2 regions of the Lacticaseibacillus boliensis genome follow, and region 2 is predicted to be linked to the other one. Evidence: riboswitches for the same ligand, from Rfam matches in the RefSeq annotation. Region 2 holds a riboswitch; the other holds the start of a gene.
The links. Region 2 has a riboswitch for lysine ahead of ACYVRB_RS09710 (amino acid permease). Riboswitches for the same ligand answer to the same signal wherever they lie in the genome.
Positions count from the first base shown of each region.

Region 1: another riboswitch for lysine. It lies ahead of ACYVRB_RS11940 (ABC transporter permease subunit); the one in region 2 lies ahead of ACYVRB_RS09710 (amino acid permease).

Region 1 covers NZ_BAAIHN010000035.1:9,977-25,008, forward strand. Annotated here, with positions in the region: gene ACYVRB_RS11910 (SpaA isopeptide-forming pilin-related protein) at 1-237, opposite strand, end outside; gene ACYVRB_RS11915 (hypothetical protein) at 802-1,758, shown strand; gene ACYVRB_RS11920 (hypothetical protein) at 1,898-2,539, shown strand; gene ACYVRB_RS11925 (RNA-guided endonuclease InsQ/TnpB family protein) at 2,562-3,773, opposite strand; gene ACYVRB_RS11930 (hypothetical protein) at 3,907-4,104, shown strand; gene ACYVRB_RS11935 (amino acid ABC transporter ATP-binding protein) at 4,153-4,899, opposite strand; gene ACYVRB_RS11940 (ABC transporter permease subunit) at 4,899-6,473, opposite strand; lysine riboswitch at 6,655-6,824, opposite strand; gene ACYVRB_RS11945 (mannose/fructose/sorbose PTS transporter subunit IIA) at 7,246-8,220, shown strand; gene ACYVRB_RS11950 (PTS mannose/fructose/sorbose transporter subunit IIC) at 8,281-9,096, shown strand; gene ACYVRB_RS11955 (PTS system mannose/fructose/sorbose family transporter subunit IID) at 9,113-10,024, shown strand; gene ACYVRB_RS11960 (DUF956 family protein) at 10,348-10,791, shown strand; gene ACYVRB_RS11965 (ROK family protein) at 11,097-12,026, shown strand; gene ACYVRB_RS11970 (MATE family efflux transporter) at 12,121-13,440, shown strand; gene ACYVRB_RS11975 (ROK family protein) at 14,253-15,032, shown strand, end outside.
Region 2 covers NZ_BAAIHN010000022.1:23,563-38,594, forward strand. Annotated here, with positions in the region: gene ACYVRB_RS09660 (LacI family DNA-binding transcriptional regulator) at 1-444, shown strand, start outside; gene ACYVRB_RS09665 (glycoside-pentoside-hexuronide (GPH):cation symporter) at 1,149-2,612, shown strand; gene uxaC (glucuronate isomerase) at 2,820-4,265, shown strand; gene ACYVRB_RS09675 (tagaturonate reductase) at 4,374-5,792, shown strand; gene ACYVRB_RS09680 (UxaA family hydrolase) at 5,794-7,296, shown strand; gene rpmG (50S ribosomal protein L33) at 7,444-7,596, opposite strand; gene ACYVRB_RS09690 (GNAT family N-acetyltransferase) at 7,725-8,243, shown strand; gene ACYVRB_RS09695 (hypothetical protein) at 8,368-8,919, shown strand; gene alsS (acetolactate synthase AlsS) at 9,167-10,840, shown strand; gene budA (acetolactate decarboxylase) at 11,028-11,735, shown strand; lysine riboswitch at 11,817-11,992, shown strand; gene ACYVRB_RS09710 (amino acid permease) at 12,136-13,530, shown strand; gene ACYVRB_RS09715 (hypothetical protein) at 13,680-14,480, shown strand; gene ilvB (biosynthetic-type acetolactate synthase large subunit) at 14,778-15,032, shown strand, end outside.

The DNA of each region.
Region 1 (15,032 bases), on a different contig from region 2:
ATCGAGATCGACCCCGTGCTCCACACAGAAGGCAACTTTACCGTCCACTTTCTTCATCCAGATACCGTTTTCTGTCCAATGCAAACCATTGAACAGATGCAAGTGCCAAGTGTTAGTCCAGTCAGCGACCTTAGTGTTGGTCATGCTGGCGGCAATCGCCATTGAAGCCGGGATAAAGAGTTGGACGAAGAGCGAGAGTAACGCAACGATCACTGCGGATCGTCGAACCTTGTTAATCAATATTTTGTCCTCCAAATTTTTTGACAAAAAAAGACAACCGTAGTTGAACGATTGTCCCAAGGTGAAATATGAAATTTTCCCTGCTCCTGTTGGCTATAAAAACTAGACCAATAAAAATGGCCGTCACTGGGTGGGTGGCGGCCAAGGAGTAAGGGTTGAGCCAGACGTGGCACATAAGCGGCACATCTGACTGACTTTTTCGTCCTTCAACGCTTTTCTATGAAGCTAGAAATGCCCGTTTAGAGAGTTTCTTGCTCCAAACGTTTAAGGACTATTACTTTGGAGGAGTGAATGCCTAGCGGTGCGGGGACACCGCTAAGCGGTAATGAAAAAGTGGGGTGGTCGAGCGATTGCTCGCTCTTGTAGAAGCAAGGAATAGCTCGTTTCTATATTGACTACAATACAGGCAAGTTGTGGTGAAAGTGTGAAGTTGGCGTGAGGCTTCTGTGCATTAATGAATCTTGACAGCAATATCAGCGAAGGCTTAAATGGAAAAGGTAATGATTATTGTTGTCGGCATCGGGTGGGGCTGACACCGGCAAGGGTGAGGGGAAAATGACAATGAAAATCAGTAAGTGGCTGTTGCCGGCGATGCTTGTCGCGATCGGGATTGGAACGACCGCGTGTGGCGGCCAGGTGCAAGGGCCAAAAGACAAGGCGCAAAGTAGCCAACAGTCAGTGACTAAGAAATCAAGCTCGAAGCTTTTGTCAGAATCGTCGAGTAGTGAAGCCGAAAGTAGCAAAGCTTCCAGTAGTAGCCAGAGCCAGACGACCCGCCAGCCAACCGTCACTGAACAGTTGGCGTTGGTGTTGTTGGCATCAGGTTCTAGTAGTTATACAACGAGCGGCAGTGACCTGCTGGCACAAGACGCGCATGAGACGGCGACGTCATCGCCGCAAGAGGTAGATGATAAGCCCGGTAGCGTGAGTGTTTATGCGTTAAGCATCCAGCAAGATGACAAGATACCTTTTATCATGATCGATGGTGATCAGGCCTACCTGTTTTCTACGCAAAGCCCGGAACCCTATGATGGGATACGTGCCAACGCGCTACACGTCGATCTGGCGTCTGCTTGGCAGAAGCTGGCAAGTTCAGCGGATCTGGCCAGCGTGGCGAGCAGGCTCACGGTTAAGCAAGCCAGTTCAGACGCAAGTAGCCAAGCGGATGATACGATCATCCAGGCGCTTGAGCGCGTCTCGGGGACGGCAACTGAGGATCCGTCTACCGTTTCGGGACAGGGGAAGCAGACTTCAGATTTTTATCGCCCAGGTTCTCAAAGTGAAAGCCCGTGGTTCTGGACCACGGCCTATGTTGACGGTAGCGATGGCGGATATAATGTGATGCTAGATAAAATCACGAATCAAGGCGGTGACGGCACCGGCGGTCAAATTTTGGTTGCTCATGGTTATGAAGATACGACTGATACTGACTTCAACTTGACGATCGATATCATCAACGGGCATACCTACACCTTGAAGTCCAGCGAGCTGAATTACTATGGGAAGTTCAACCATTAGGAAGCGGGCCATGAAGCAATTATGGATCGTAGGCGTCATGGTGCTGGCGGGATGTGGGCAAAAGGCGGTGTCATAACCGTCGTCCTTGTCTTCAGCGGCATCAAGCAAACAGGTCACCTATACCAAAGAGGAATATGCGATGGCGGCATTTGCCCAGTCTAAGGGTGGCGAAGCGATCGCAACGTCGCAGTTGCGCGTGCAACAACGCGGTGACGATTGGTTCATTGGTGATCAAAGCAGCGACACCCAAGGGCAGACGATCACGGTGGCGGCCAAGCAGGTGCAAACTGTCGATGGCGACGGGGCGAAGCTGAGTTATTCTAAGGCAGAACTGCAGCCGCTGCTGAAAAAACACCACCTGACCTATGACGCAGATCTCAAACAAGGCAAGTCGCAGGAAGAAACGGCGCGAGCTTCTGTTCAATCGTCGTCTTCAGCGTCTAGCGAGACGACGGCAAGTTCCGCCAGTTCGCCAGCGACCAGCAATGGCGTCGATATGCAGAATCTTACCACTGCACAGGTTAAGGACTGGATCATGCGTAACATCGCCCAGTACGCGCCAGATGCTTATGACATCGGGAACAACGCAGATCCGAATATCTTCGGCTGGCAGATCAGCAAAGACGACCAAGGTCAGCTGGTGGTTTCTTTGGCAGAAGATCACGAGTACGTCAACTACCACCGAATAAATTCAGTGGCTTGCAATTCGCGTGTCATTGACATAGTGGTCAAACACCTTCCAGGCTCCCACTGTATTGCGACTGCATCGTCGGGCAGTTGACAATGCCCGTCAATTATCAGGTTTACCTGACAACTTCTTTTGTAAAGTGTGGATGGTTGTTACCAGCCACGTACCGCTGACCCAGAGTCACTAAGTTCATTGCCGCAATCCGGTCGTCGTTACTTTGGTAACCACACGCGGCACAGCGATATTCATGGTGCTGGCGATCACGCTGGGTCTTATCGATTCGTCCACACTTTGCGCACCGCTGACTGGTATATCGAGCTGAGACGGTAATAACTTCGTGACCCGCTAAAACCGCTTTGTAGCGAAGGTCTTGTTCCAGTTCGAAGAAAGCCCAAGAATGAAGTTCTCGTTGCGCTTGTGCTTGGCGTCTGGATTGTTGACGAACACCTGTGAGGTCTTCGACAACAAATAATGTCTTAGATGCTGCCTTTGAGACGAGTGTCTTTGATAAGCAATGATTGACATCACTCATCCAGCGGTTCTCTCGTCCTGAAAGTCGGCCTAGGCGTCGTTTAGCAGATTTTGTGTGCTTGCGTTGCAGTTGTTGACGGAGGCGGTCGTACTTGGCCCGCTTGTTCGCAATTGCCTTGCCAGAAACAAAATTCGTTCGGCCAGCAGTTTCATGGGTGACCAGCACAAAGCGTAAGCCACGATCGATGCCAACGATGTCTTGAAACTGCAGGCGGTCAATATCAGGGAGTTCCTTGATGGCCGCAATATGCAAGAAATAATGGCCACCAGTGGGCACCACTGTCGCTGTACCAAGTTGCCAGTCAGGCGTCAAGTACTGTTCAAAGCCCTGCACATGCGGTGTGATACGCACGCGTTTAGCCAAGGTGTTAAGCGACAGGCGACCGTCTTTCAACCACGACCAGTCCCGGTTGCGCACTAACTTGAGTTGCGGCTTACGGTACTGTAATGGCCGCCGCAACCAAGTGAGGTCTCGTGGACAACGCGTCCATTGGCCAGTATAGCGATCCCGAAAAGCGTATGGATCGTTTCTCATCTGAGTCTGTACGGTCTTGTAGTTGCCAACAACGTGCCGGATCGCAGACTGTGCCATCTGAGCTTTCAACCCAAACTCTGCGCGCAATTGGTGATACAGTGCCTGATTCAAGGCATCTTGATCAAGGACAAATTCGTGGTCGAAGACGTACTGCGACACCAATTGGCAACCCAATGCAAACTGGTTCATCGTTTCTTGTAACAACAGCGCATCCTCTGCAGTGAGTGTCATGCGCAGCTTTAGGGTGACGGCTTGTTTCATGGCTATCCCTCCACAGAAATTATACCAAACGTGTGTTCCTATGTAAAGATACCAAGCTAACAAAGGAGAAGCAGGTACAGGACGGCATTCCTCCCCTGATTAAAATCAGAGGTTTCCTGCTAAAACACTATCAATGAATGACCACTATGGTGCCAATGATGACACGAGTGTTGCCCCGGCGGTCGCTGAATTCACCATCACCAGCGACGGTGAGCTCACCGTGAAGCCTTTTGGCACGGTCGGCATGGCGATGTACCAAGCCATCACCGGCGACGATGCCCCAAGCGGAAGTGATGAGCAGGCGACTGTCGCCAGCAACTTCGATGAGTAAGCAAAAGGCGGTGAACCCCATGTCGGAATTCACCGCCTTTTTGGTAACTCATGCGCGGTTCAAGTAGCGTTTCAGGAATTCTTGGGTGACGGCTTGCGTCGGGTGGTCGAAGATTTGTTCCGGTGAGCCGGCTTCTGCGATGACGCCTTGGTTCATGAAGACGACCCGATCGGAGACGTCTTTGGCAAATTCCATTTCGTGGGTAACCACGATCATCGTCAGGCCGGTGTCGGCCAGCGCCTTCATCGCGTTGAGGACGTCATCGACCATTTCCGGGTCGAGCGCCGAGGTCGGTTCGTCAAACAGCAAGACTTCCGGATCCATCGCTTCAGCACGGGCGATGGCGACACGTTGCTTTTGCCCACCGGAAAGCTGGTCGGGCTTGGCGTTGATGAACGGGTCCATGCCGACTTGGTGGAGCAACTCCATCGCGTGGGTCTTGGCATCTTGCGCGTTGCGGCGCAAGACGGTGGTTTGTGGCGTGACGACGTTGTCGAGCACGGTCAGATTGTTGAACAGGTTGAACTGCTGGAACACCATGCCAACGGCGGCACGGTAATGCGGCAGGTCGAAATTTTGCCCCAAGATGCTTTTGCCGTGGAAAAGGATGTCCCCGCCGGTCGGCTCTTCCAGCAGGTTGATGTTGCGCAACAAAGTCGACTTCCCGGAACCGGAGCGGCCGATGATGGAAACCACTTCGCCGGGATTGACGTCGAAGTTGATGTTGGTCAACACTTCATGGGTCCCGAAGGCTTTTTTGAGATTTTGTACTTGAATGATCGGTTCTGCCATGATTACTTCACCTCCGGCGTTTCAACTTGCATCTGGTTGTTCATGACGTTGTAGTTCTTCGGACCATCGATGTGGCGCTCGATTAAGCGGAACAGACGAGAGATCGTGAAGGTGAGCAACAGGTAGATGCCGCTGACGATCAGGTAGGTGTGGAAGAACTGGAAGTTTTGCCCGGCGACGGTTTCAGCAGAGAAGAACAGTTCGGAAACCGAGATGACCGACAGCACCGAGGTATCCTTGATGTTGACGATGAATTCGTTGGTGACCGCCGGCAAGGAGTTGCGCACCGCCTGTGGCAAAACGACTTTCATCATCGTCTGCAGGTGGGTGAAGCCCAAGGCGTGGGCGGCTTCGAACTGACCTTCATCCACGGAGATGATCCCGCCACGGATGATTTCAGAGATGTAAGCCCCGGTGTTGATCGACACGATCACTAAGGCCGCCATCGTTTTGTTCATGTTGATGCCAAAGGCCTGGGCGGCGCCGTAATACAACACGGCGGCCTGCACGATCATTGGCGTGCCTCGGAAGACTTCGATGTAGACGCTCAGCAGCCAGTTGATGAACCACTGGAGGCCACGCTTGCCTTTGGTCTTAGGCTTGGGAATGGTGCGGACGATGCCGACCAGCAAGCCGATGATGAAGCCGACGATCGTCCCGACTAAGGAGATCAACAGCGTCATGCCGGTGCCACGAAGCAACATCGGGCCGTATTGTTTCAAGATGCTGAGGAACCAGTTGCCTTGTTTGGAGGTGTCTGGCTGTACGGCGACGGCGGTGTTCATCAGCTTGTTGCGTTCCTTGGTCGAGATCTTGGCCAAGGTTGCGTTGATGGTGGCCTTGTCCGGATCGTTTTTGCGCAAGCCGATGGCGAGGTCGACGTCTTCCGGGCTGGTCTTGAAACCGTTAGCCTTGGAAAACTTCAGGTACTTCAGGTTCGGGTTAGCGTCTTGGGCAGTGATGCCTTCAGGAATTTCGGAGACATACCCGTCGATGGTGCCAGACTCCAATGCCACCCGCATTGCCGGGAAGTTGTTCATCGCTTCTTCTTTGACGACACCCTTCATCTGCTTGATGGCTTGATAATGGAAGGTCGACAGTTGCGCCGTGATCTTAGCGCCTTTGAAATCTTGAATGCTCTTCGCCTTGGCGAACTTGCTGTCGCGACGGACAACCACCGTCAGCTTCGAAGCATAGTAAGTATCGGTAAAGTCAATCGTCTTGCGGCGGTCAGGCGTTGGTGACATCCCGGCGATGATCGCGTCGATCTTGCCGGAAGTCAATGCAGGTGGGAGGCCATCCCAAGAGGTCTTGACCACGACCACCTTTTTGCCCAAGGCCTTGGCGACTTTCTTGGCCATCTGAACATCATAGCCGTTGGCGTAGTCGTGGGAGCCTTGAATTTTGACGGCGCCGTTAGCTGACGTCGACTGGGTCCAGTTGAACGGGGCGTACCCACATTCCATCCCGACTTTGAAGGTGCCGCTTGCCGAAACCGGCGTCGGCCGGCCGGCAACCGCCGCCGCTATCCCTATCATCATGGCTACCCCCAACAGGTAGTGCCACACTTTCTTCATAAGACATTGTCCTCCTTCGTGGTTTGGCGAGTGACGCGGTAAGGCGTCACGTTGCAATTGTTGTCGAGCTACGCGCTAAGTGCGCGTTGCTTCGCTCTTCACCGAAGGAATAGAGAGAACATTAAAGGGGATCGACCCTCAATTAAATAAAGGTCGATCCCCTGATTTCAGTAGTTAAAACCAGAATCATAGCGCTCCGCATTGCTGCGACAGTCTAAGCGATTTTCTCGCTTAGCCCAACCTGATGTGCGCCGAATCGCACAGGAGATTTCGGCGGGGATGCTTACGGCAACTTCATCGGGATTCAGCCCTCCGTTGCGTTCGTCACCACCCGCGACCTCTATTTCTTGGTGGATATTCATATGTCTTGTTGCGAGTATAGCGGATGCGCCTGCGTCCGTCAACGTATTATGGTGATCGATGATAAAACGTTTTCCCAAAAATAAAAACGTTTTATCGATTATTAACATCACAACTGTTTCCATAGCCCGTGAAAACAAAATCGCCAAAACGTCTCACATTTTCCAGTCTTAGATACGGCACAGCCCCACAATTCGAGAAAAATTTAACAAGAAAAGATTTCGCTGATGCCCGCTGGTATAGTCCTTTCATGAAAACGCTCAATTTTGCGTCAAGAAAGGGATTGCAAAAGCCCCGTGATAACGGCATACTAGCTCTTGGGGATTCATTTCGTGGGCAATTTCTGCACATTATTCTCATTATTCCGTGTAGAGGGACCCACACCCAAATATTATTTAGGAGGCGACAAACAATGGTCGGAATCATTCTTGCTAGTCACGGGCAATTCGCCGCTGGCATTAAGCAATCCGGTCAAATGATCTTCGGTGAGCAAGAGAAAGTCGAAGCTGTTACTTTCATGCCCAACGAAGGACCAGATGATCTGAAAGCACATCTTGAAGAAGCCATTGCGAAGTTCGATGCGGACGACGAAGTGTTGTTCCTAGTCGATCTGTGGGGCGGTTCACCATTCAACCAATCCAACGGTTTGTTCGAAGCACATAAGGACAAGTGGGCAATCGTTACAGGTCTGAACCTGCCGATGCTCATTGAAGCTTATGGCTCGCGTCTGTCGATGACCTCAGCACATGAGATTGCAGCACACTTGGTAGAAGCAGGACGTGACGGGGTCAAGATCAAGCCTGAATCGCTTGAACCAAAACCTGCTGCCGCAGCTGCACCAGCTGCCAAGGGTGGTAACGCTGGCCGTCCAGGCAGTCTCGAATACGTCCTTGCACGTATCGACTCTCGCCTGCTGCACGGACAAGTTGCAACGGCTTGGTCGAAGTCAGTTAAGCCAACGCGGATCATTGTTGTTTCTGACAACGTTGCTCGCGACAAGCTTAGAAAGCAATTGATCACCGATGCTGCTCCTGGTGGCATCCACGCGCATGTTGTTCCAGTTGATCAGATGATCAAGATCGCCAAAGACGACAAGCACTTTGGCGGTGAAAAAGCACTGCTATTATTCGAAAATCCTGAAGACGCGTTGCGTGCTGTCGATGGTGGTGTGCCACTGAAGGAAATCAACGTCGGTTCTATGGCGCATTCCGCAGGTAAGGTACAACCAAACAAAGTGTTGGCATTCGATCAAGAAGATATCGACACCTTCGGTAAGTTGAAGGCTAAGGGCATCAAGTTTGATGTTCGTAAGGTCCCAACCGATTCCGCAGAAAACATGGATAACATCTTGAAGAAGGCTCAAGACGCCTTGAACGCTGCCAAGTAGTGATTTAAGCGTTTTGCCGCTTGTTTATATTTTTACCCAGGAAAAAGGGAGGATACTACAATGTCTTTGAACTTCATTCAAATCATCCTAGTCCTCATCGTTGCGTTCCTGGCTGGGATGGAAGGGATTCTTGATGAATTCGAATTCCATCAACCAGTTGTTGCGTGCACGTTGATTGGCTTGGTTACAGGTAACCTAGTGCCATGTATCATCTTAGGTGGTAGCTTACAGATGATCGCCTTAGGTTGGGCGAACATCGGTGCCGCTGTCGCACCTGACGTTGCCTTGGCTTCTGTTGCATCTGCTATTATTCTTGTCCTTGGTGGCCAAGGTAAGGCGGGCGTTTCTGCCGCCGTTGCGCTGGCTGTGCCGCTGGCTGTTGCCGGCTTGTTGCTGACGACCTTAGTTCGTACCGTTACCACTGGTATTGTTCATATCATGGACCATGCCGCTGAAGAAGGTTCGTTCACAAAGATCGATATCTGGCAATGGATCGCGATCTGCTTACAGGGTCTGCGTATTGCCATTCCTGCAGGGTTCGTCCTTGCTGTTGGTTCCGGTCCTGTTAAGGCAATGCTTGATGCAATGCCGACTTGGTTAGTTGATGGCCTGTCCATTGGTGGTGGCATGGTTGTCGCCGTTGGGTATGCGATGGTTATCAACATGATGGCAACCGCTGAAGTATGGCCATTCTTCGCGATCGGCTTCGTGCTTGGCACGGTTACCGAAATCACCCTGATTGGTCTTGGTGCAATCGGTGTCGGCATGGCCCTCATCTACTTGAACCTGTCCAAGATGGGCGGTTCCGGTTCCTCCGATGGCGGCGCAAGTACCGGTACAGGTGATGCCGTTGGCGACATCATCGACAATTATTAGAAGGAGGTAGAACACAATGGCTGATCAGATCAAATTAACTAAAAAAGATCGTTGGGACGTCTGCTGGCGTTCGACCTTCCTGCAAGGTTCTTGGAACTATGAACGTATGCAAAACGGTGGCTGGGCTTACTCGCTGATCCCTGCCTTGAAGAAGTTATACACGACTAAAGAAGACCGTGTCGCTGCTTTGAAGCGTCACTTGGAATTCTTTAACACTCACCCATACTTGGCTTCCCCTGTTATTGGGGTTACCTTGGCCCTCGAAGAAGAACGTGCCAATGGTGCTGCCGTTGACGACGTTACGATCCAAGGTGTTAAGATCGGGATGATGGGTCCTCTGGCTGGTGTCGGCGACCCTGTCTTCTGGTTCACCGTTCGTCCAATCCTTGGTGCTTTGGCCGCATCCATGGCGATGTCTGGCTCGATCATCGGCCCTATCATTTTCTTCGTGGTTTGGAACATTATCCGTATCGCCTTCCTGTGGTACACCCAAGAATTCGGCTACAAGGCTGGTTCGAAGATTGCCGACGATATGTCTGGTACCTTGCTGCAAGATGTTACCAAGGGTGCTTCCATCTTAGGTATGTTCATCTTGGGTTCTCTGGTTGAACGTTGGGTTAACGTTAAGTTCACCCCAACCGTTTCTGATGTTAAGCTCGACAAGGGTGCCTACATTGACTGGAACTCCCTGCCATCTGGCGCTAAGGGTATCCAAAAGGCTTTGCAAGACCAAGCTGCTGGTTTGTCTTTGAGTAACCACAAAGTAACGACCTTGCAACAGAACTTGGATTCCTTGATCCCAGGTCTTGCCGGCTTGCTGGTTACCTTCCTGTGCATGTGGTTACTGAAGAAGAAGGTTTCACCAATTATCATCATCTTCGGTTTGTTCATTGTTGGTATCGTCTTCCACGTTCTCCACATCATGTAATCAGTTCTGCGAAGATTTTGCGACTCGGGCACTCGTGTCCGGGTCGTTTTTTGTACCAGAGTGAAGAACCCAGAGCGGAGTGGTGCGCACTTAGCGGGTCGGGTAGCCTAGCTATCGTGGTTGGGGCGTGCTTTGCCCCGAGCACGATAGTGTAGCTAACCGCACCCGCGTTGCACCACGCAGCTCGACGAAAAAAACCAGAGCGGAACAAAGCGGTTTTAGCGAATGGCTCGAGATACAAAAAATAGACCTAAGGCCGACGTGTGCCGACGTGTGGGTCTGGTATAATGTAAACAGAATAAGAGGGGAAACGGTGATTATCAATGGTCGAATCAGTTGTCGCTAAAGTTGAGTCGTTGAATTCCAAAATTGAATACGAGACCAAAGGTACCAGCTACATGGGGCTGGGCGATTATGGTAAGATCATGATCGGTAACCACGGTTTCGAGTTTTACGATGACCGCAATATCAAAAACTACATCCAGATCCCATGGAACGAAGTCGATGTCATCATCGCTTCGATCATGTTCGGAGGCAAGTGGATCCCACGTTTTGCAGTGCGCACCAAGAAGAGTGGGACTTACACGTTTTCTGCGCATGACCCTAAGGCGGTGTTGCGAGCTTGCCGGGAACATATCCCGGCGAAAAACATCGTCCGGTCGCTGAGCTTCTGGCAGGTGTTGAAGCAGGCCATCAAGAACTTCCCGGCGTTTATCCGCAACTTCCCCAATACGATCAAGAGTATTGGCAAGAAGAAGGCACGTTAGGAATATTTTGCAAATCAGGCGTGTGTCGCAAGGCACACGCCTGTTTTTGTATATTGCGCAAAAATCATGCGCATCCTTTGTTGTGTGAAGGGACGGATTACGGTTATCGGGATGCGTAAAATGCCAAAATATTGCGCTGTAAATTAGCTCAGACTGCCAAAGATGTGGCGAGAAAGTCAAAAATCATGGGTTATGTTGGCGGAATGACGACAGTTCTGCAACCGCATTCTTCATACAATAGAAGGGTAAATAGGCGGGCATCTCCGTAGCGATGCCACGCAATCATAGGCAAGCAGGAGGTAATTATGACGAAGCAGGCAATCAGTGTCGATATCGGCGGCACTGCAATCAAAATGGCGCGCATTGATGCGCATGGCAAGATCCTCGACAAGTGGCGGATCGATACGAACACCAGTGATTCGGGTGTACATATTCCGGAAGAAATTGGCGACGCGATCGCCACACATTTGGAAGACGTTGATACCGAGTCTCTTGCTGGTATCGGCGTCGGGGTTCCCGCTCCGATTTCGACAGATGGGTTCACGGTCGTGCGGGCGGTCAACCTCGGGTGGCACGAGCTACCGTTGCGCTCGAAGCTGGAACAGCGCTTCAAGTTGCCGGTGACGCTACTCAATGACGCCAATGCAGCGGCATTAGGTGAAATGTGGCAAGGCGCCGGTCGCGGCACCCGTAGCATGATGTTTGTGACATTGGGTACTGGCGTTGGTGCGGGAATCATTCTCGATGGTAAGATCATTAATGGCGCGCATTCATCCTGCGGTGAGGTTGGGCACATTCCGGTGCGCTCTGATGAACATCGTGTCTGTGGATGTGGTAACATCAATTGCCTTGAAACCTTCACTTCGGCCAACGGGATGGTCAAAACGATGCAACGTATTCTCAAGGATGCAGGTGTGGCAGACCGCGGCGAATTTACCACGATCGATATTTTCCAGTGGCTGGCTGACGGCGATCCGTTGGCCAAGCAGTGCGTCGACGAAACCGTCGACTATCTAGGATCGGCCATGGCTGGTGTCTTCAACACGATCGACGTTGAACGTTTAGTGATCGGTGGCGGATTATCCGAAGCCGGTGACGCGTTGATGGTGCCGTTAACGGCGGCCATCGACGAGCATGTGTTCCCGCAGATTCGCGAACATTACACGGTCAGCCGCTCAGGATTAGGCAATGACGCAGGGATTTTTGGTGACGCGGCAACATTTTTGATGAAATAGTGGGAGAAAAGTGTGGCTACGGTCGCACTTTTTGCTTGTCTGAAATTTCGAATTCGTGTTAGGGTAAACTTAACACGAAGGAGGATATCACCGCATGGATGAACTGTTTGAGAAAGCACCAGTGCCCAAGGTGTATATGCAACTGGCGCTGCCGGTGGTGTTGGGCATGGTTGCCAGCATGGTTTATAACCTTGCGGATACCTTCTTCATTGCCCAAACTGGCAACGCGGATCTGGTGGCCGGGGTCGCCTTGGGGACGCCGCTGTTTTCGTTTATGTTGGCGATCGGCGACATCTTTGGACTCGGCGGATCAGCGCTGATCTCACGGCTGATGGGGAATCACGATTACGCGCAGGTGCGGCGAGCCAGTAGCTTTTGCTTGTACGCTGCGATCGCGTTGAGTTTGGTGATTACGGCGTTGATGCTGATTTTTGAGACGCCGTTGTTGACGTTACTTGGGGCCACAGCGGCGACGCGTGAATATGCCGGTGCGTTCTACCGGATGCTGGCGATCGGGGCAGTTTTCATCATTGTATCTTTGGTGCCAGGGAACATCATTCGGACAGAAGGTCTTGCCAAACAGTCGATGATCGCGACCATTAGCGGCACGGTGCTGACGATCATTTTGGATCCGTTGTTCCTGTTTGGCTTCCACTGGGGTGCCGGCGGGGTCGGGTTAGCCAATGTGATCGGCTACGCCTTAAACACGAGCTTGTTGATTTACTTCACGCACCGCAAAGCGCAGTACCTCACCATAACCCCGAAGCTGGCGCATGTATCAAAAGGCGCGCTGTGGGCGATCATTGCCATCGGGATCCCAGCATCACTGACGAACTTCATGCAGAGCTTTGGCACGACCTTGTTGAATCAACATCTGTCCGCATATGGTGCCAATGCGCTTGCCGCGATGGGGATCGCACAAAAAATTTATATGGTCATAACGCTGATCATGGTTGGATTTGCCTTCGGTGCTCAGCCACTGATCGGTTACAACTATGGCGCACGTAACCACAAGCGGCTGAAAGCCATCCTGCGATATGATTTCAAGGTGGAGATTATTTATGCTGTGATTGGGGCTGCAGTGTTGATGCTTGCCGCTAAGCCATTGATAAGGCTGTTTATGTCTGATCCCGAGATCGTCGCGATGGGTAGTGAGATGCTGCGAGCCTTGTTGATCACGACGCCGTTTATCGGCGCAATCCTGGTTTACACCACGGTTTTCCAGTCTACCGGGGAGTCGCTGGGCGCGTTGGTCATGGCGATCTCGCGGCAAGGCGTACTATTTGCCGCAGCAATGTGGGTGCTGGCGCCGCTTCTTGGCTATCACGGCGTCATCTGGTCTCAACCGGTCGCTGATTTGGCGACGTTTATTGTTGGTTGGGCGCTGTATCAAGGTAGCAAACGCTTGCGATAGTAAATTTACGGGAACGATGCAGAGACGATAACTGTCTCCGTATTTTAGTGGCTTATTTTCTAAAAAGTTAGCCGTGCGAATTCTTTGCAATCGATTATATCTCATGAGGCAATGGTTTCAGGAGATGGGAAGGGCGTTGGTTGGCCGGTTCTACAGATGCCCTTTGTACCTCCAGCACACCAGTGAGGCCGTCCACAGTTTCCTGATCCTAGGAGGCTGGATCTCCAATTCCAATAACGACCGGCTCCAGGTGGGTTATCAGCTACCACCAATCGGAGTAAATGGATGCACAACCACTTGGTGACAAGTGAAGCTTGTCTAAGCGTCGTAATCCGAAACGTGGTGCAAGCAAATGTAGGATTTAGAGGAGCAATGGTTAGGACCGGCAGCGTCGCGGCGCATTCAGGGTACACAGAGCTACGCTAGAGCAAGGAGGATCGCACGCAGCAGCTGCAAACAGGCACCGTCAATTTTGATGACGTATATCGTCAAAATTGACTACCTCGAAATGCTTCTTTAAGTGCGCTTTTCCTCCAGAACTCACCTAAGCGAAAAAGCAAACTTAAAACAGCTTATTTGAGTTACCCATAAACACCAGCCACGATGCGGAGTCCGTACCGTGGCTTTGGTGTGTCTGCAATCGGATCCTCTGGAGATTGACGGTATGCAATTTATGTCATGCATTTATTGTCTAGTACATACTTCCTGAGACAAAGATAACAAAATATGTGAAGCTTTTTAATCAAATAGTGGCAGTGTTGCACCGAATTTCAAATTATACTGAAGGCAATAAAGTCAATTGGGAGGCAATTATGACGAAGCAGGCAATCAGTGTCGATATTGGCGGCACGGCAATCAAAATGGCGCGCATTGATGCGCATGGCAAGATCCTCGACAAGTGGCGAATCGATACGAACACCAGCGACTCTGGGGTGCATATCCCAGCAGAAATCGGTGACGCGATCGCCGCACACCTGGCAGATGTTGACACCGAATCCCTTGCAGGTATCGGGGTTGGAGTTCCGGGACCGATCTCGACAGACGGCTTCACCGTGGTGCGGGCGGTCAACTTGGGTTGGCACGAGCTACCGTTACGCTCGAAGCTGGAACAGCGCTTCAAGCTGCCGGTGACGTTGCTCAATGATGCCAACGCAGCCGCGCTGGGCGAAATGTGGCAAGGTGCTGGTCGCGGCACCCGCAGTATGATGTTTGTCACCTTAGGCACCGGCGTTGGTGCCGGCATCATTCTCGATGGTAAAATTATCAATGGCGCGCATTCGTCTTGCGGTGAAGTTGGCCATATTCCCGTGCGTTCCAATGAACACCGAGTCTGCGGTTGCGGCAACATCAACTGTTTAGAAACCTTCACCTCAGCCAACGGGATGGTCAAAACGATGCAGCGCATCCTTAAAGATGCAGGGGTGGCAGACCGTGGAGCGTTTACCACGATCGACATTTTCCAATGGCTGGCTGATGGCGACTCGTTGGCCAAGCAATGTGTCGACGAAACCGTCGATTATCTGGGCTCGGCTATGGGCGGTGTCTTCAACACGATCGACGTTGAACGCTTAGTGATCGGTGGCGGATTGTCA
Region 2 (15,032 bases):
AGCGCCGTCAACCGGCGACAGGGATTCGACGAAGGCGCCGCTGCGAATAAGCTGACGATTGTGCCGGAGGCGATCCAAGCCGGTGATTATTCTTCGGCTAGCGGCCAAACCGCGATGGCAAAAATCTTGGCGCTGCCACGGTCTCAATGGCCGACATTGGTGTTTTGCGCCAACGACGACACCGCGATCGGGGCCTTGCATGCCTGCTATGCCGCAGGCGTGTCGGTTCCAGAAGATATTTCGGTGATCGGGTTTGATGACAGTTACTATGCACAGATGAGTGTGCCGGCGTTGACGACCGTCAAAAAGCCGATCGTTGAAATGACCAAACAGGGCTTAGACGATCTCTTGAAGCTTGTGGAAGGTGAAACCCCAGCCGGTGAGGTTCATCAAAAGATCGAACCAAGTTTGGTGATCAGAGATTCAGTTCGTGCATTGGCATAAACAGGTTAGCTTGCGACGAGACAGTTAGTCTTGGCGCAAGCTTTTTTCATCCCTGAAATAGGCGAGGAAGCCGCCCAAGCGGCAGTTTTGCGCTACTAGGTTTGAGGATCGACAAGTTCGTGGTCGTGGATCGTGATGGTGACGACTGTAACCGGAACCATCAGTTTGAGAAAAAATGTTCATGGTTTCGTGATGCTGATCGTCATCGGCTAATGCTGACATTGTACTAGAGGCCATATCGAAGAACGATTAAACTTTATTGCTTATCAATAAGAGACTCGAGTACAGCGAACGTGCTGTTACCGTTTTCGGGGTGTGTAGACAGAATGGTATCGTCAACATCTTTAAATTCAAGTTTGAAATTCGGGTTGTGAACTAAAACGCATAAATGAAACCAAAATCGCCAGATAAGCGAATATATAAGCGAAGGTACCGTTAACATTTTATGTGAAAAAATCCGCATTCACTCTTGAACCAACCTGTGTTTTGTGCTAATGTAACCTTGTTGGATATGTTAACGCTAACATCTGGATAGCAACTTACAACCTGAGTTGTGATCAGTGAGGGATGGGAGATGAAATGTAAGAATACGTCAATGTTCAAAGGCGTATCCGCCAAATTAGCAGGTTAGGTTTTAGCGTTATGCAATTATTTAGTACCATCGTTTTGTTTTATAAATCGTACATACAAAAGGGAGTGTCACAATGGCTGATAACGAGCAGCACCATCGCGAACCATCTTTCCCTCAGAAGATGGTTGATTCTAACTACAGCAAACAAATTCCCGTTAGCCAGAAGATCGCTTATGGCTTCGGTGATTTCGGGAATGGCTTTATGTTTGATCTGGGGCAAGCTTACCTGACAAAGTTCTGGACTGACGCGGCTGGTATCGGTGCCGGCGTCGTCGCTGGGATTTTCGCCTTCACCAAGATTTTTGATGCGTTCATGGATCCAATTGCTGGGTCGATCATTGATAACCGTAAGAACATCGGGCCTGCCGGCAAGTTCCGCCCGGTCATGATGTTCTCCGCTGTGATCTTAGGGATCATGACGGTCCTGACCTTCACGATGCCATCGAGCTTCTCGATGACAGGCAAGATCGTCTTCGCTTACGCGATGTACATGATTTGGGGCTTGGTTTATTCCTTCACTAACGATCCTTATGGGTCACTTGCTTCTGTCATGTCGCGTAATCCGCAAGATAGAAGTTTCATGGCAACCAGCCGTCAGATCGGTTCTGTCGGCGCGCAATTCATCGCCGGCGTTGCCTTCATTCCTTTGATGGAACTCCTCGGTGGCGGCATGGGCTCGACCAACGAAAAGCACGGCTACTTCTGGGCCGCAGCAATCTTCGCTGTTGTCGGTGTCTTGATGTTCGTTGTCTGCTTCTTAGGGACTAAGGAAAATGTTCCGGTTCATCGTGCAGCAACAAAGGAAAAGAACGGCTTCAAAGATTACTTCAAAGTTGTCTTCACCAACGGTCCTCTGTTCACCATCATTTTGATGACGATCTTCACGATTTCTGCGATGAACACCAACAACACCATGATGGTTTACTTCGCCCAATACAACTTGGGGAACATCAACTATCAGCCACTGGTTAACAGTATCATGATGGGTGTTTCGATCATCGCGATCTTCTCCATCCCGTTCTTAACCAAGTGGTTTGGCAAGAAGCGGGTCACGGTTGTTTCCCTGATCGTTTCCGGGGTTGCCAACCTGTTAAACTTCATCTTACCAACCAGTCCTGCAACCTTTATCATCTTCGTTACCATCGGTTATGCGGCACTTTGCATTCCTAATGGGATTACCTGGGCCTTTGTTTCCGACGTTATCGATTATGGGGAATGGCACACTGGCATGCGTAAAGAAGCGATCACCTATGCGGCGTTCAACTTCTCTCGTAAGTTAGCTCAGTCTCTGGCTGCGATTGTTTCCGCTGGTATCTTAGCCATCACTGGTTATGTTGCTAACGGTCATCAAAGTGGTAGCACCTTGTTAGGGATCAAAGGTGCGATGACGCTTTATCCTGGTGCTTGCATGATCATCGCTGCGATCGTTATCGCACTGTTATACAAGCTTGATGACAACAAGTTCAAGAAAGTTGCCACCGATCTTGATCATGGCAAGTGGGAACACGGTACGATTGGCGATCAAGACGACAAGTAGGATTTACACAAGTCGACTTGTTGAAACCAGTGAACTTGGTTATTTGAAACAGCGCTTGCAAGATTTTGCCGTTTGACTATTGAGCAAGCGTGATAAATGTGATAATGTTGACGCATCAACCGATGTTAACGTTAACAGTGCACACAATCTTGTGTCTGTCAATGGTTGCATCTCTTGATTGCACCTGTGCTAAGGAGGCACTTTACAATGGCTTTACTTGATGATGATTTTCTGTTGAGCAATGATATGGCCAAGAAGTTGTTCAATGATCACGCAAAGAAAATGCCGATCATTGACTTCCACTGCCATTTGAACCCGGAAGAAATCTACGAGAACAAGAACTATCCTAACATCACCCGGATCTGGTTGAACGAAGGTACTTACGGTGACCATTACAAGTGGCGCTTGGAACGTGCTAACGGCGTGCCAGAAGAATTGATCACCGGCGACGGCGATGAATACCAGAAGTTCTTGGCATGGGCAGGCACCATCGAAAAGGCTGCTGGTAACCCGTTGTACGAATGGACGCATCTTGAACTTCGTCGTTTCTTCGGCATCAACGAAACCTTCAACCGTAAGACGGCGCCAGCCATCTGGAAGAAAGCCAACGCTGAGTTGCAAACAGACGCCTTCAAGCCTCGCAACTTGATCAAGAACTCTCATGTTCAAGCTGTCTGCACGACCGATGATCCAGCCAGCGACTTGCATTACCACAAGTTGTTGAAGGCTGAAGAGAAGGAAAACGGCTTCCGGACCTTACCTGCTATGCGTCCTGACAACCTGATCCAACTTAACCGGCCAAACACTGGCGCTTACTTGGAAGAACTTTCCAAGCAATCCGGGGTGAAGGTTACTGACTTCCGTAGCTTGATCAAGGCTTTGCACCAACGCTTCGAATTCTTTAACGAAATGGGCGGTCGCCTGTCAGACCACAGTCTGCTGAGCTACCACTTCGTCGAAGGTACCGAAGACGAAGTCAACGCCGTTTTGGCTAAGGCTGCACGTGACGAGCACGTTACTGAACATGAAAACGACTTGTTCTTGACTGCTTTGTTGGAAGAATTGATGCGCTTGAACTACGAGTTCGACTGGACCATGCAGTTCCATATCAACTCTGTGCGTGATATCAACCGGCCAATGTTCAAGAAGCTCGGCCAAGATACTGGGTATGATGCGATGGGTACTCAACCTGACATCGTGCTTCAGATCCAAAAGCTCTACACCAAGTTGCAAGACGAAAACAAGATCCCTAAGACCATCTTCTACTCATTGAACCCGAATGACTGGATGGAACTCGCAACGATGATGCCTTGCTTCATCGCCGGTGGGGTTCAACGGATCCAATTAGGTGCTGGCTGGTGGTTCAACGATACTGCCGAAGGGATGACAAACCAACTGCGGACATTTGCCCAACAGAGCTTGTTGCCTAACTTCGTCGGTATGCTGACCGATTCTCGTTCGTTCCTGTCATACCCACGTCATGAATACTTCCGTCGTGTCCTTTGCTCCTTCTTCGGCGACTTGGCTGAACAAGGCCGTGTCCCTGATGATGAAGACTATCTTGGCAAGATTGTTGAAGACATCAGCTATAACAATGCTTATAACTTCTTCGGCTTCTTCAATGACAAGACCCCAGCAGAATTATTCAACTAAAGCACAAGTCTTGAGCTAACCAAGGGCGTCACCTCGCGCGTCATCGATGCGTGAAGTGGACGCCCATTGGTTCTCATAATTACATTTACTTATTTAATGGAGGAAAATATGTCATTACCAACTTTGAATGATTCGTTCCGCAAGCTTCCTAAATACCCGACCAAGGTTATCCAGTTTGGCGAAGGTAACTTCTTACGTGCCTTTGTTGACTGGCAGATCCAACAGATGAACAAGAAAGACTTGTTCAAGGGCGGCGTTGCCATCGTGCAGCCAATCGAAAACGGCCGGACCAAAGAACTCGAAAAGCAAGACCGTTTGTACACCAGCCTGTTGGAAGGTAAGCTCGACGGCAAGAAGGTCCAAGATGCTGAAATCATCGAAGACATCAACCAAACCGTACGTCCTTATGAAGACTGGCAAAGCTACTTGGATCTTGCAAAGATCCCAACGGCTCAATTCATCTTCTCTAACACGACCGAAGCCGGGATCGCTTTTGACGAAAACGACAAGCTTGAAAATCTGCCAAACGGCACCTACCCAGCAAAGCTGACCGCCTTGTTGTGCGAACGCTTCAAGTTGGGCCTGCCTGGCTTCCAGATCATCCCTTGCGAACTGATCAACCACAACGGCAACACGTTGAAGGAATACGTTCTCAAGTATGCTAAGCTCTGGAACCTTGGTGCAGACTTCGAAGCCTGGATCGAATCCGACAACGACTTTTATGCCACCTTGGTTGACCGTATCGTGCCTGGTTATCCACGCGACCGTGCCGCTGAACTCGAACAAGAATGGGGCTACCATGACAACAACATGGTTAAGGCTGAACCTTTCTTCATCTTCGTTGTTGAAGGTAACAAGAAGCTTTCTGACTTGTTCCCAGCTAAGCAAGCCGGCTTGAACTTGGTTGTCACCGACGACATGCAGCCATACCGTAACCGTAAAGTTTCCCTGCTTAACGGCCCTCACACCACGATGAGCCCGATCGCTCGTTTGGCTGGCATCGAAACCGTCGGCGAAGTGATGGCGGACAAAGACTTCTACAAGTTCGTTAACGATGAAATGTATCAAGAAATCATCCCAACGGTTGCCTTGCCAGAACAAGAACTCAAAGATTATGCTGAAGGTGTTAAGGAACGGTTCGAAAACCCATTCGTTAAGCATGAATTATCAAGCATTGCTCTGAACTCGATTTCTAAGTTCCGCGCACGTTTGCTCCCAACCTTCAAGCGCTATGTCGCGAAGGAAGGCAAGTTACCAGAACGCATCACCTTGGCTTTGGCTGCTTACCTGAAGATCTATGCTGGTAAAGCTGACTTTGAGCCTAGTGATACCCCTGAGATCATGGCTGAATTCAAGAAGCTTGTCGGTGAATCCGACTATGTTGGTGCCGCTTTGGCAGACTCGACCCTTTGGGGTGAAGACCTGACCAAGGTTGCCGGTTTGAAGGAAGCTGTTCTCAAAGATCTGGATACCTTCGATAAGGATGGGGCACGCGCAGCGGTCCAAGCTATCAACGCGGAGGCGTAATATGAACGCTTTTATCATTTTGAACCATGCCGATAAAGTCGGCGTGGCCTTGCAAGACATCGACAAGGGGACGACCCTGTCGACTGAAAAAGGGCAAGTGACCTTGCTGGAAGATATCCATCGCGGTCATAAGTTTGCCTTGCAAGACATTGCCCAAGACGAGGATGTCATCAAATATGGCTTCCCAATTGGTCATGCCACCCAGCCTATCGCCAAAGGTGCTTGGGTGCACACCCACAACATCAAGACGAACCTGTCTGGTGAACTCGAATACACTTACAAGCCAAACGATATCACCCGCAAGGTGGCCAAAGACGAGCGGACCTTCATGGGTTACAAGCGCGCCAATGGTAAGGTTGGTATCCGTAATGACTTGTATATCATCCCGACTGTCGGCTGTATCAACCCACTGCTGGACATTGTGGTTCAGCAGTTCAAGGCTTTGCATCCGGACAATGGCAATTTCGACAACATCTTGGTCTTGAAGCACCCTTATGGCTGCTCTCAACTCGGTGATGACTTCGAAACGACCCGTAAGATCCTCTGCGACGCGGCTTTGCAGCCTAACGCCGGTGGGGTCTTGGTCTACGGCCTTGGCTGTGAAAACAACCAGATGGACGGCATGGTCGAGGAAATCGAAAAACTCGGCGGCCCGATCGACCATGATCGCATGAAGTTCATGATCGCTCAGGAAGTCGACGATGATATTGGTACCGCGACAGAGTTGTTGGAAGACCTCAACGATGCCGCTGCCAACGATGTTCGGACACCACAACCGCTGTCTGAACTCAAGATCGGCTTGAAGTGTGGCGGTTCTGATGGTTTATCCGGTGTTACCGCCAATCCTTTGTTGGGTCGTGTGGCTGACTGGGTAACCGCACAAGGCGGCACCGCAGTGTTGTCTGAAGTGCCAGAAATGTTTGGTGCCGAGACGATTCTGATGTCCCGTGCGCAAGACGAACCGACCTTCCACAAGATTGTTGATTTGATCAACAACTTCAAGGGCTACTTCGAGTCCTTCCATCAGCCAATTTACGAAAACCCATCTCCTGGTAACAAAGAAGGCGGGATCACCACGCTTGAAGACAAGTCTCTGGGTTGCACCCAAAAGTCAGGTACCAGTCTGGTGCGCGACGTCTTGCAATACGGCGACAAGATCCAAAAGAAGGGTCTCAACTTGTTGCAATCCCCAGGTAATGACTTGGTCTCCAGCTCTGCAGAAGCTTCTGCAGACTGCCAGATGGTCTTGTTCACGACTGGTCGCGGCACTCCGTTTGCCACATACGTGCCAACGGTCAAGGTGGCCTCAAACTCATACATCGCCAACAAGAAGCCTCGTTGGATCGATTTCGATGCCGGTCAGTTAGTCGATCATGATATCGACAACCTGGCAGACCAATTCGCTGATTACTTGATCAAGGTCGCTTCTGGCGAAACCAAGACCAACAACGAAAAGTATGACGTTCACGGGATCGCTATCTTCAAAAACGGCGTTACCGAATAGTCACAAAAGCCTCAGTCCAAAATTACTTGGACTGAGGCTTTTTGGGTACCGCCATAGAAGCGCATGAGAGCGCCTAGAAGCAAAAAAACCGCCTTACCAGTAAACTGGTAGGGCGGTTGGTCGTCACGGCCGTAGACGACGAATGAATTACTTCTTAACTTCGGTAAAGGTAACGCGCTTGCGCAACTTTGGAGAATACTTCTTCAAAGAAAGACGGTCTGGCGTGTTACGCTTGTTTTTAGAAGTCAGGTAGATCCGTTCGCCGGTTTCAGCACATGCAAGTAAAATGTTATCACGCATGTTCTTCACCTCGCTTATAAGATTTAAACTAACTTATTAATCATACCGAATTCTCGCCGATTGTCAAGCTGAACTTTGCCGCGACGCCAGGCACGCCGTATGCTACGATGGTCTGGGAGGTGAAGGCGATGCACCTGATCGGCAAGCGGATCGTGATCCGCGACTTTACGTTAAACGACGCTTCTGACTACCTCGCTTATGCCAGTGATCCGCGGGTCACAGAATCCGCCGGCATGCGGCCAGCGGCAAGCCAGGCGAAGACCAAGCAGATCCTGCAGCAGTTCATCATGAGTGCCAGTGATTTTGCAATTGAATACCAAGGCCACGTGATCGGCAATATCGGAGCATATCCGCGTACAGGGGATCCTGATAGTCCAGACGCCTGGACAAGAGAAATCGGTTACGCATTGGCCCGGCCGTTTTGGGGACAGGGATTTATGACAGAGGCATTGACATTATTCTGTGACTTTTTATTTGAAAATGGGATGACCGCGATCTGGGCTGCGGCGTTTCCGGACAATCAGCGGTCGTTGCAGCTGTTGCGGCGCCAGGGCTTTGAATATCGATTCACAATTGCTTTGCCGGCGGGCCTGAGCGGCAACGGTCCGCGTCAGGAAGTGTACTATCGGCGGTTGCGACATTCATGAAAAGTCACTTTTTTATCGTTTGCTGAGCGCAAAATTATTTTTTCATTTCATTTTGAAAAGAACTGTCGTGGCGTGTGATAGATAATGCTATAATGAAACTAACATCAAAGGTGGAGGTTTCAACATGAGTTCCCAAACAGAGTATGATCAGGTGTATGCCAAACGCATGGCTGCGATCGAAAAAGATCCGCAATTCACGATTCTTTCTAGCATGAATCAGCCGCAACCCAACGCTGAGTCTAAGGCGACCCAATACATTGTTTATACCGATTTCAAACCTGACCAACAACAGAAGAGCTTCACGGTTTCTGTTTACACCCCGTTTGAAAACGTTGATAAATATGGGCATTCCAAGGCAGAATATCAGTCACAGTTGCTGTTTGATGTCGATCATTGGGCGAACAAGATGCATATCACGGTGCTCGAAACCTTGGGTAGCGAAAGCCGCCTTGCCTTTTATGATTTTCAGAACATGGGCTTAGCCCAGTTAGCCCTCAAGGCCTTCGTTAACCTGGCTCGCAAAACCGGGATCACGTTGATCGATGGCAATATCAGTTCCTTTGATAAAGAGAATTATGCGAAACTGCAACACATTTTCGAAAAATATCAATTCGAATTTCATGTGACCGATGCTACACAAGGTATCGGGAAAATCAAACTTAACCTTAACGCGTAATGCGATGCGGATGACCGAGATGGTCGTCCGCTTTTTTGTTGGCGTTGGTTTGACGGCGTTCAGCGTGTAGGCCCGGCAACTGACCGGGGTAAAAATCCGCGGAAAGGCCCTTGTGTAACACAGAACAATATTCGTGTTATTGCCTGAAAAACGCAATAATACGGGATTGATAATAAAGATTCACTATTGAAATGAAACAGATTGGAGCGTATCTTAGTTACAGATGAGTGAAAACGGAGGAAATTTCATGACAGAAGAGAAGCGTTACGGCGCAGATTTGGTTGTTGATAGCTTGGTCAATCACGGGGTCGATTACGTCTTCGGGATCCCGGGTGCCAAGATCGATCGGGTTTTTGAGACACTAGAACATCCCACCAATCCCAAGACCCCACAACTGGTCGTCGTCCGCCACGAACAAAACGCAGCGTTCATGGCAGCCGGTATCGGTCGCATCACCGGCAAGCCCGGTGTGGTCTTGACGACTTCTGGCCCAGGCGCGTCGAACCTGGCGACCGGGCTGGTCACTGCTAATGCAGAAGGCGACCCGGTGCTGGCAATCTCTGGCCAGGTGAAGCGTGCAGACTTGTTGCGTTCAGCACACCAAAGCATGCGCAACGCGGACCTTTTTGCGCCAATCACCAAGTTCTCTGCTGAAGTGCAAGATCCTGATAATGTTTCTGAGATCATTGCCAATGCCTATCAGGCTGCTGAATCTGGCAAGCAAGGCGCCAGCTTCGTGTCCGTGCCGCAAGACGTCACTGATGCCGAAGTCACGTCCGAACCGATCCGGACGATGAAGGCGCCAAAACTCGGCCCGGCTAGCCCAGAAGACATGACCTACTTGGCACGCCAGATCAAAGACGCTGAATTGCCAGTGTTGTTGTTGGGGATGCGGGCCAGCTCGCCTGAAATCACCCAAAGCATTCGCGACCTGCTGGCCGTCACAGAATTGCCAGTCGTTGAAACCTTCCAAGGCGCCGGGATCATTTCCCACGCTCAAGAAGATAATTTCTTCGGACGGGTGGGCTTATTCCGCAACCAACCAGGGGACCAACTGTTGCACGATGCTGATCTTGTCATCACGATCGGCTACGATCCCGTCGAATACGAACCGCGTAACTGGAACGAAGATGGCAAAGCTCGGATCGTGGTGATCGATTCTGCACCTGCTGAGATCGACCATAACTTCCAGCCAGAAACCGAGCTGGTTGGGGATATCCACCAGACCCTCGATATTTTGACGCCATTAGTCCGTGGCTATCAGGTCGCGCCAAGCACCAAGCCAAAGCTCGACGCCTTGCAAGCCAAGCTGCACGAACGCGATGTTCCACCGGCAATCGAAACCCAACAATACAGCCATCCGCTGTCGATCATTTCAGAGCTGCAAAAGCGCGTTGATGACCACATGACCGTGGCGGTCGATGTCGGTAGCTTCTATATTTGGATGGCGCGTCATTTCCGGTCATACGAACCTCGCCGTCTGCTCTTTTCCAACGGGATGCAGACGCTTGGGGTCGCCTTGCCTTGGGCGATCGCAGCGACCTTGGTCCGTCCAGGGGAGAAGGCTGTATCCGTTTCTGGTGATGGTGGCTTCTTATTTTCAAGCCAAGAACTTGAAACAGCTGTGCGCCTGCACGCCAACATCGTGCACATCATCTGGAACGATGGCCACTACGACATGGTTAAATTCCAAGAAGAGATGAAATACGGTCAGTCCGCCGGTGTCGACTTTGGCCCTGTCGATTTTGTGAAATATGCGGAAAGCTTCGGCGCCAAAGGCTTGCGTGTCGAAAAGCCGACAGATCTGGGCAAGGTTTTGGACGAAGCATTTGCCACCGAGGGCCCCGTTGTCGTCGACATTCCAGTCGATTATTCCGACAACTTGAAGCTCAGCCAGACCATGTTGGAAGACCAGTTCTAACAGGTAGATACAGCCGGAGAGCATGTGTTTTTCTTAACAAGATACCGATATCTTGCGGGTTTTAACCGATTTTTATGTACTATAAACAGCCTGTATACATCAACAGTGCAACAGTTTTTAAAAATTGTTGCACTTTTGCTTGGGTTGGGCGTATAATGAAGCCATTCAATTCTTAGGAGGGACAATCATGAGTTCATTGTTATTCCAACATGGTACTTTAGCCAATCTCGTGCCAGGTTTATTCGCAGGGACACTCACTATTGGGGAGTTAATGCGTCATGGTGATACTGGTATTGGCACCTTAGCTGGACTCGACGGCGAGCTTGTGATCCTCGACGGCGTCGTCTACCAAGTGGCTTCCAGTGGTAAGATCCGGGTCGTTGATCCTGATGAAAAGGTGCCGTTTGCTAATGTGCATTACGCACATTTTGAAGACGCCCAACAAATTACGAACGTCAGTGACGCTGACATCCGCCCAACGATTGTCAACGCGTTGCGGACCAAGAACACCTTCGCTGGCGTCAAGATGCACGGCCACTTCAGTTATGTGCAGACGCGGGTCGTTTGTGCCCAAACCGCACCATATCCAACGTTGCGCCAGACTGCTGAAGCTCAGGCGATGTTTGATACCACTGATGTTACTGGGACAGTTGTGGGTTATTATTCCCCACAACTGTATGCCGGGGTTTCCGCACCAGGATTCCACCTGCATTTCTTGAGTGACGACCACAAATTTGGCGGCCATCTGTTGAAGATGGATGTCGAATCGGCGGATCTCGCGTTGCAAACCTTCTCGGATTTGCGATTGCATCTGCCTGTAGAAGATCAAGATTTCCAACGGGAAGACCTCGAAGGCAACAAAATCGTCGAGGATATCCGGATGGCTGAGAAATAAGTGAGAACCAAATGAGAGCCGCTGGCGTAAGCCGGCGGCTTTTTGGTATACTGCTTGCAGTGTGCCATAACGGCACGAAAACGTGATATTAGAGGTCGCACGGGCCATCAGTCGAGTGTCGGGACTAGCTGTCGCTAGGAGGAACGCATTCAAAAGGGGATCGTGCCGAAAGTCTTTTGCAGCGACAGTACAAAAGGCTTGGGTCAAGTTGGAATACGACTTGAACTGTCGCCAATCGGCGGGGTGCTAATCAGTCTGTGTCTTTCAGCGCGCATTGGCCTTAGCAATGCGCGTTTTTGTGCTTTCTGGCACGGTAGGACCTGAAGTGAAAGGAAGCGCAATAGTGGCAAAACAGGAACATACTCAGGTGAGTCGGTCATTAAAGACCCGGCACCTGTCGATGATCGCTCTTGGTGGTTCGATCGGGACTGGCTTATTCGTTGCCAGCGGCAGTGCCATCGCGACTGCCGGACCTGGTGGGGCGATCCTCGCTTATATCGGCATCGGGATCATGGTCTTCTTCTTGATGACCAGTCTGGGTGAAATGGCAACTTATATCCCGGTTTCCGGGAGCTTTTCAGAATACGCGAGTCGCTTTGTCGACCCAGCGGTGGGCTTTGCCTTAGGGTGGAACTATTGGTTCAACTGGGCGATCACGGTGGCGGTTGATGTTGCCACGACCGCTATCGTCATGCATTTTTGGTTGCCGGCGGTACCGGGTTGGATCTTTTCGCTCGGATTTTTGGCGTTGATTTTCTTGATCAACATCATCTCGGTGCGATCGTTTGGCGAAACCGAGTATTGGCTGTCGCTGATCAAAGTCATCACCGTCATCGTTTTCTTGGCTGTCGGGATCATGACGATCGTCGGGATCCTCGGAGGCAAGCCGATCGGGCTGCATAATTACACCTTCAAGGCCGCGCCGTTTGTCGGCGGCTGGCCGGCGACGCTGTCAGTGTTTGTGGTTGCTGGGTTCTCGTTTCAAGGGACAGAGCTGATCGGGATTACCGCCGGCGAGTCCGAGACGCCTGAAACCAGTATTCCCAAGGCGATTAAGCAGGTGTTTTGGCGGATCTTGCTGTTTTATATCCTCGCTATCGCCGTCATTGCGGCCATTATTCCGTACACCAGCCCGAATCTTTTAGGCGCCAGCGCCCAAGACGTGGCCATCTCACCGTTCACACTGGTATTCAAACGTATCGGCTTGGCAGGTGCGGCGAGTGTCATGAACGCCGTGATCTTGACGTCGGTGATCTCCAGCGCCAACTCGGGGATGTACGCGTCGACGCGGATGCTGTGGGCGATGGGCAACTCTGGTTTTGCCCCGCGGATCTTTGGCAAAACGAACCGCCGCGGCGTGCCGCTACCGGCATTGCTGGCAACCACCGCAGTTGGGGCGTTGACGTTTTTGTCCAGCATCATGGGGCCAAGCGTCTACCAACTGCTGGTCGCCGCAAGCGGCCTCACAGGCTTTCTCGCGTGGCTTGGCATCGCTGTATCCCATTACCGCTTCAGGCGTGCTTTCGTCGCTCAGGGGCACTCTCTGGACGAATTAGTGTACCATGCGAAGTGGTTCCCGATCGGACCCCTGTTGGCGATCGTCATGAGCCTGGTCATGATCTTAGGTCAAGATATCTCCAGTGTGACCCATTTTGCCTGGGGCCGACTATTAGTTTCGTATATGTCGATCCCGTTATTCATCGTATTGTTGGTCTGGTATAAGGTCAAACACAAGACACATCTGATCCCGTTGGCTGAAGTCGATCTGACGCCGCATCGAGATCACCGTAATTAACCAGTGATTGTCGAAGTTTAAACACCAGTGATGCTTGATCTTACAGATCGGGCGTGACTGGTGTTTTTGATGTGGCGCCACGCTCAAAATTGACAACGCTTTCCCCAGCGGATACAATATTCATCAGAGTGAAGCTTGGAGGCGATAGCATGCGAATGACACCGACAGTGAAGGTCTTCTTATACTTGGTGACAATGGAAGATGCTCAGGCGGTATGTGATGAGTTGCTATGGCAAGAACGGTATCGGATCGAACCGACGCGATTGTTGACGAAGCTTCAACAGCGTCAGTATCTGGTGCCTGTCCTTGCCGGCTTTGAGTTGACCGATAAAGGGCGCGAGGCACTAGAAGATATCAGCGATTGGCTGTGGATCCACCAGTATTATCTACCAGGGGTGATCGATTTTACGCAGGCGAAGCGGCAGATGAGTCGCGGTGGCCAAACCGGCTATCAGCTGGTGACGGCGTTATTGGATCGTGCGCAACAAAACGCAGCAGATGATCCAGATACTTTGACGCTGTTGTTACGGCAGCGGCTGAAGCTCGAATTTGGTACACGTCACGATCAAGAGGCCCTACATACCTTGATGGCGCTGATCTATCGGGAGCTGGATCTGACGACAGAGATTTCAGAGGTTTCTTTGGAAAACTTTAACTATCACACATCTTGGGTCAAAATCACACCATTTGAAAAACAGCTTCTGACGCAATTGTTGGCGCGAATGAACCAAACGGTCAATGATTTTGAGATGACTTTTTCTCAGTGGCTACAGGAAGCATCACCGGCTCGGCGCTTCTTTACCAACTTTGAGGTAATGACGATTGTCATGTATGAGCTTGGTAACGACCGCAAGCATCTCGATCAGGTCTACCGCAACGCGGCGCAACGTCAGCGCCAGTTACTGGCCCAACAGCAAACATCAGCTAATTCCGCGCAAGGAATCGGTTAAGAGCAAATCCTTCGACAAACGTCGAAGGATTTTTTTTGACATTAAATGTGAATAGTCACATAATGTTCTAAGACGTAAGTGGCAATCAGATGCGAAGATGAGATTTGGATGAGGCTTGATTAGCTAAAAAAAGCCCCGGAAAGAATGCCTGTCTGACGCGGATTTCCACCGTCATCAGAAAAAACTTAAAAAACTTTTCCGTAAGCTGTTGACTTTTCCTGAAATTATAGTAAATTAATAGACATGATTTCTAATCAAACATTAATTTGATTTTAATCATGGAGAGGAGGTGAATCAATGCAAATGAAACAGTCAAGTAAGCCACAGCAAAGTGTAGCAGATAAGCAAAGCGGCGCTGAGTTGTTGATTTCAGCATTAGTCGATCAAGGCGTAAATGTTGTCTTCGGATATCCAGGTGGCGCAATCTTACCGGAATATGATGTGATGTATCAAAAACATTTCAACAATATTCTGGTTCGTCACGAACAGGGTGCCGCACACGCGGCCGAAGGCTTCGCCAAATCGACAGGCAAGACTGGTGTCGTATTCGTC